2 linked regions of the Pigmentiphaga sp. H8 genome follow. The protein of the gene in region 1 interacts with the protein of each later gene in a pairwise test. Links are inferred from orthologs where the notes say so. Each region holds a gene or a part of one and is shown on either strand. Other genes may lie near its edges.

What was found.
Region 2: the proteins of pheT (region 1) and secD interact in binary tests that used the Escherichia coli proteins (3 or more experiments, as listed by UniProt). The link is inferred for Pigmentiphaga sp. H8 from one-to-one orthologs.

Annotation. Positions count from the first base shown.
Region 1 is NZ_CP033966.1:2,780,031-2,783,439, forward strand. The notes cover bases 1-3,094. They hold pheT (phenylalanine--tRNA ligase subunit beta), read left to right. Parts: upstream 1-388; coding sequence 389-2,800; downstream 2,801-3,094. Other genes in these bases: pheS (phenylalanine--tRNA ligase subunit alpha), read left to right, coding at 1-341; EGT29_RS13215 (integration host factor subunit alpha), read left to right, coding at 2,822-3,094. In the rest of the region: more of EGT29_RS13215, read left to right, coding at 3,095-3,220; EGT29_RS13220 (MerR family transcriptional regulator), read left to right, coding at 3,229-3,409.
Region 2 is NZ_CP033966.1:1,397,247-1,400,541, reverse strand. Bases 177-3,156 are described here. They hold secD (protein translocase subunit SecD), read left to right. Parts: upstream 177-720; coding sequence 721-2,592; downstream 2,593-3,156. Other genes in these bases: secF (protein translocase subunit SecF), read left to right, coding at 2,598-3,156; yajC (preprotein translocase subunit YajC), read left to right, coding at 225-572. Also shown: tRNA guanosine(34) transglycosylase Tgt, read left to right, coding at 1-60; more of secF, read left to right, coding at 3,157-3,295. UniProt on the Escherichia coli protein: Part of the Sec protein translocase complex. Interacts with the SecYEG preprotein conducting channel. SecDF uses the proton motive force (PMF) to complete protein translocation after the ATP-dependent function of SecA.

The sequences.
Region 1 (3,409 bases):
TCGCCGACCTGAAGGGCGTCTACACCGATTTCCTGCGCGCCTTCTTCGAGACCGACGACCTGGTGCTGCGTTTCCGCCCGTCGTTCTTCCCCTTCACGGAGCCCTCGGCCGAGATCGACATGATGTTCACCTCCGGCCCCAACAAAGGCCGTTGGCTGGAAATCTCCGGTTCGGGCCAGGTGCATCCCACGGTGGTGCGCAACTTCGGCCTGGATCCGGAACGCTACATCGGCTTCGCCTTCGGCTCCGGGCTGGAGCGCCTGACGATGCTGCGCTACGGCGTCAACGACCTGCGCCAGTTCTTCGAAGGCGACCTGCGTTTTCTCAAGCAATTCAACTGATGGAGGCCCCCCCTACGCGCGAAGGGCGTAGGGGGGGACTGACAGACATGCAATTTCCCGAATCCTGGTTGCGGGCGCTGACGAATCCCGCCATTTCGACCGACGAACTGGCTCATCAACTGACCATGGCCGGCCTCGAGGTCGAGGAAGCCGAACCGGTGGCGCCCGCCTTCAGCGGCGTGGTGGTGGCTCAGGTACTGGCGCTCGAGCCGCATCCCAATGCCGACAAGCTGCGCGTGTGCAAGGTCGACGCGGGGCAGGGCGAGCCCTTGCAGATCGTGTGCGGCGCGCCCAACGTGGCAGTCGGCATGAAGGTGCCGCTGGCCACCGTGGGCGCCCGGCTGCCCGGCGACATCAAGATAGGCGTGGCCAAGATGCGCGGCGTCGAGTCGGCCGGCATGCTGTGTTCGGCGCGCGAACTGGGCCTGTCGCAGGACCACGCCGGCCTGCTCGACCTGGGCGCGGACGCCACGGTCGGCGTGCCCGTGCGCGAATGGCTGCAACTGGACGACACGGTCTTCACGCTCAAGCTCACCCCCAACAAGGCGGACTGCCTGTCGGTGCTGGGCGTGGCGCGCGAGGTCTCGGCCCTGACCGGCGCGCCGCTGGCCGCGCCGCGGCTGGATCCGGTGGCGGTCGCCATCGACGATCGCGTGCCGGTGACCGTGCACGCGCCGGACCTGTGCGGCCGCTACGTGGGACGGGTCGTGCGCGGCGTGGATGCATCCGTTCCCACGCCGGAATGGATCAAGCGGCGCCTGGAACGCGCCGGCCAGCGCTCGATTTCCGCGCTGGTCGACATCTCCAACTACGTCATGCTGGAACTGGGCCGCCCCAGCCACGTGTTCGACCTGGCCAAGGTGCGCGGCGGCCTGCACGTGCGGTGGGGCCAGCCGGGCGAGCAGGTCCTGCTGCTGAACGGCCAGACCGTCGAGGTGGACGAGCAGGTCGGCGTGATCGCCGACGACAACGGCCCCGAGTGCCTGGCCGGGATCATGGGCGGCGAAACCACCTCGGTCTCCACCGAGACCCGCGACATCTATCTCGAGGCTGCCTTCTGGTGGCCCGCCAGCATCGCCGGCCGCGCGCGCCGCTACAACTTCAGCACCGACGCCAGCCACCGCTTCGAGCGCGGCGTGGATTACGCCAACATTCCGGCCGACCTGGAATACCTGACCAGCCTGATCGTGCGGGTATGCGGCGGCCAGGCGGGCCCGGTGGACGATCAGGTCGTCAATCTGCCCGAGCGCAAGCCCGTGCGCCTGCGCGTGGCGCGCTGCCACCAGGTCCTGGGCGTGGATGTGCCGGAAGACGAGATCGCCGACATCTTCACCCGCCTGGGCCTGCCTTTCGTGCGCGAGCCCGGCGTCTTCGTCGTGACGCCGCCGTCCTTCCGCTTCGACATCGAGATCGAGGAAGACCTGATCGAGGAAGTCGCGCGCGTGCACGGCTTCGAACGCATTCCCGATCTGCCGCCGCTGGCGCGGGCCGCGGTCAGCGCCATGCCGGAAGAGCGCCACTCCTTCCACGCGCTGCGCCACACGATGGCCGACCTGGACTACCAGGAGGTGATCAACTTCAGCTTCGTGGAAGCCGAGTGGGAACGCGACTACGCGGGCAACGCGGATCCGATCCGCCTGCTCAATCCCATTGCCAGCCAGTTGTCGGTCATGCGCAGCAGCCTGATCGGCGGCCTGGTGGCCAACGCCCAGTACAACGTGAACCGCAAGACCAGCCGCGTGCGGGTGTTCGAGCTGGGCCGGGTCTTCTGGCGCGATGCGGCCGTGGCCGACGGTCCGCTGGCGGTGGCCGGCGTCAACCAGCCCATGCGCCTGGCCGGGCTGGCCTACGGGCCGGCGGTGGAAGAGCAGTGGGGGACGCAGACCCGGCAGGTCGATTTCTACGACGTGAAGGCGGACGTGGAGGCCCTGCTGGCCGGCGGGTCCAACCAGGCGCCGCGCTTCGTGCCCGACGCGCATCCGGCCCTGCATCCCGGCCGCAGCGCGCGCATCGTCATCGACGGCGAGACGGTCGGCTGGTTAGGCGAACTGCATCCGCGCTGGCTGCAGCGCGCGGAACTGCCGCACGCCCCGGTGGTGTTCGAGCTGGACGCCGACCGCATCGCCGTCCGTCCGCTGCCGTCGCTGCGCGAGATCTCGCGCCAGCCGGTGGTGATCCGCGATCTGGCGCTGTGGGTGGCCGAGGCGGTGACGGCGCAGCAGATGCTGGACACGGTGCGTCATCTGGTGGCCAAGGAGCCCGAACTGGCGGTCGTCCAGGATGCACGGATTTTCGATGTTTGGCGGGATAAGTCCTTGTTAGAAAAGGAAAAAAGCCTTGCCTTCCGGTTCTGGCTACAGGATACTTCGGTAACCCTGGACGACGCCCGAGTCGAGGCGTGCCTGGCCCGTATCCGCGCCGCGCTGGAATCCGAGCACGGTGCGCGGCTGAGGGTTTGATACCGCTTCCCATCCGTGTCTATGCATTCTCTCGTTTCCGATAGCTACGCTTCCCCGGACGCCTTCGACGCCGATTCCGACGCCGACCTGCCGCAAGGCGGGCTCGATGCGCGTACCCTGACCAAGGCTGAACTGGCCGACCTGCTGTTCGAGCGGGTCGGCCTGAACAAGCGCGAGGCCAAGGACATGGTCGAGACCTTCTTCGAGGAAATCCGCGATGCCCTCGAACGCGGCGACATGGTCAAGCTATCGGGTTTCGGCAACTTCCAGGTACGCAACAAGCCGCAGCGGCCGGGACGCAATCCCAAGACGGGCGAAGAAATCCCCATCGCCGCCCGCCGCGTCGTCACTTTCCATGCGAGCCAGAAGCTCAAGAGCATGGTCGAGCAGGTCGCGCTGCGCGAACAGAATCCGTCCTGAGAGGTCCTATGGCGCGCATCGAGCCACCCGTCGTTCTTCCGCCCATTCCCGCCAAGCGCTATTTCACGATAGGCGAGGTCAGCGAGCTTTGCGGCGTCAAGCCGCACGTGCTGCGCTACTGGGAACAGGAATTTACCCAGCTCAAGCCGATCAAGCGACGGGGCAACCGCCGCTACTACCAGCACCACG
Region 2 (3,295 bases), 1.4 Mb from region 1 along the record:
GGCGGCGTTTTCGCGGCCTGGCGCGCGGAATTCGCCGCCAACCGGGCGCGTGGCGTCTAGAATGCCACCTCCCGGCCCCGCCGTGGCCAACCAGGTGCTCGCGGCCACTGGTCAGCACGGCGGTCGGCCTGGGTTATCCCTAAAAGAGGCCCGGTTCCGCCCTGGGCGGGCTGGGCTACAATTTTGAGTTATTTTCGACGCAAGTCATTGATTCTGGAGAAGAAATGCTGACATCCAACGCGCTCGCCAATGTCCTGGCGCAAGCTCCTGCGGCCGGAGGCGAAGGCGCCCTGATGGGGATGCTGCCCATCGTCCTGATGTTCGTGATCCTCTATTTCCTGATGATCCGTCCTCAGATGAAGCGCCAGAAGGAGCACAAGAACATGGTCGCCGCCCTGGCCAAGGGCGACGAAGTCGTCACCGCCGGCGGCATCCTGGGCAAGGTCGTCCAGGTCAACGACACCTACGTCTCGGTGGAAATCTCGCGCGAAGGCGACAAGGCGGTGGAAGTCCTGGTCCAGAAGACCGCGGTCCAGACCGTCCTGCCCAAGGGCACCATCAAGGCTCTGTAAGCCAGGCGCTCGCATCCATGCCGCCCGGGCGGCATTCGATGCTTCTGCCGGGGGCTGGCGCCAGGCGCCGCCCCTTTTTCGCGTTCTGCGGCCGGGCCCGCCGCGGGCACCGGCGCCGATGCGCCAGCCTTCCGAGGTTTGATTACCGATGAATCGCTACCCTCTCTGGAAGTACATCATGATCGCCGTGGTGGTCGTGATCGGCTTCGTCTACACCTTGCCGAACTTCTTCGGCGAATCCCCCGCCGTCCAGGTCTCCAGCGCCAAGGCGACCATCAAGGTCGACAACTCCATGATGGAGCGGGTGGACCAGACCCTGCAGGCCGCGGGCATCTCCAATACCGGCCTGTACTTCGAGCAGAACGGCCCGGTGGGCACGGTGCGGGTGCGCCTGAACTCCCCGGACCAGCAACTGCGCGCGCGCGACCTGCTCGAGAAATCGCTGAACCCCGACTCGTCCGATCCCGGCTACGTGGTCGCGCTGAACCTGCTGTCGGCCTCGCCCGCCTGGCTGCGCTCGCTGCACGCGCTGCCCATGTACCTGGGCCTGGACCTGCGCGGCGGCGTGCACTTCCTGCTGCAGGTGGACATGAAGGGCGCGCTGACCAAGCGCTACGACGCCATGACCGGCGACGTGCGCTCGCAGCTGCGTGACAAGAACATCCGCCACAACGGCATCGACCGCGTCGGCCAGAGCATCGAGATCAAATTCCGCGACGCCGCCACCCGCGATGCCGCGCGCGACGTGCTGCGCAACGGCCTGCCCGACCTGCAGCTCAGCGACCAGGACGCCGGCGGCGACTTCAAGCTGACCGGCGCCCTGACCCCGCAGGCCATCAAGACCTCGCAGGACAACGCGCTGCGCCAGAACATCACGACGCTGCACAACCGTATCAACGAACTGGGCGTGGCCGAGCCGGTCATCCAGCAGCAAGGCGCCGACCGCATCGTGGTCCAGTTGCCGGGCGTGCAGGACGTGGCCAAGGCCAAGGACATCCTGGGCCGCACGGCCACGCTGGAAGTGCGCATGGTGGACGATTCGCCGGAAGCCACCAGCGCGCTGGCCAGCGGCACCGTGCCCTTCGGCCTGGAACGCTACACCGACCGCGACGGCCGGCCGGTGCTGGTGCGCCGCCAGGTCGTGCTGACCGGCGAGAACCTGCAGGACGCCCAGGCCGGCTTCGACGGCCAGACCCAGCAGCCCGCCGTGCACCTGACGCTGGACGCCAAGGGCGCCCGCATCTTCCGCGACGTGACCCGCGACAACGTGGGCAAGCGCATGGCCATCCTGCTGTTCGAGAAGGGCAAGGGCGAGGTCGTGACCGCGCCCGTGATCCGCAGCGAGATCAGCGGCGGCCGCGTGCAGATCTCCGGCAGCATGACCACGGTCGAGGCCAACGACACCGCCCTGCTGCTGCGCGCCGGTTCGCTGGCCGCGCCGATGGAGATCATCGAGGAACGCACCATCGGCCCCAGCCTGGGCGCCGACAACATCCAGAAAGGCTTCCACTCGGTGGTCTACGGCTTCGCCGCCATCGCCGTCTTCATCATCCTGTACTACGGGCTGTTCGGCGTGTTCTCGGTGATCGCGCTGGCGGTCAACCTGCTGCTGCTGATCGCGCTGCTGTCCATGCTGCAGGCCACGCTGACCCTGCCCGGCATCGCGGCCATCGCGCTCACGCTGGGCATGGCGATCGACGCCAACGTGCTCATCAACGAGCGGATACGCGAGGAGCTGCGAGCCGGCGCCGCGCCCCAGCAGGCCATCCACCTCGGCTTCGAGCGGGCCTGGGGCACCATCCTGGACTCCAACGTCACCACGCTGATCGCGGCGGTGGCGCTGCTGGCCTTCGGTTCGGGCCCAGTACGGGGCTTCGCCATCGTCCACACCATCGGGATCCTGACCTCGATGTTCTCCGCCGTGGTCGGCGCCCGCGCGCTCGCCAACCTCTGGTACGGCCGCCGCAAGAAACTCGCCAAGCTGTCGATTGGCCAGGTCTGGAAACCCAAAGAGGTCTGAGCAACATGGAATTCTTCCGCATCCACAAGACCATCCCGTTCATGCGCCATGCGCTGGTGCTGAACATCATCAGTCTGGTCACGTTCCTGGCGGCGGTGTTCTTCATCGCCACCAAGGGCTTCCACCTGTCCATCGAGTTCACCGGCGGCACGGTCATGGAAGTGGCCTACCCGCAGGCCGTGGAGCTGGACAAGGTGCGCAGCACCATCTCGCAGAAGGGCTACAACGACTTCCAGGTGCAGAACTTCGGCACCTCGCGCGACGTGATGATCCGGCTGCCCAACATCGAGGGCAAGACCTCGACCCAGCAGAGCAACGAGGTCATCGAGGCCCTGAAGGCCACCGACGCCAGCGTCGAACTGCGCCGCGTGGAATACGTGGGCCCGCAGATCGGCAAGGAGCTGGCCCACGACGGCCTGCTGGCGCTGCTGTTCGTGGTGGTCGGCATCATGATCTACCTGGCGTTCCGCTTCGAGTGGAAATTCGCCGTGGCGGGCGTGGTGGCCAACCTGCACGACGTGGTCATCATCCTGGGCTTCTTCGCCTTCTTCCAGTGGGAGTTCTCGCTGCCTGTGCTGGCGGCGGTGCTGGCGGTGCTGGGCTACTCGGTGAACGAATCCGTGGTCATCATGGACCGGATCCGGGAAAACTTCCGCAAGCAGCGCAAGGCCTCGGTGCGGGACGTGATCGACAGCGCCATCAC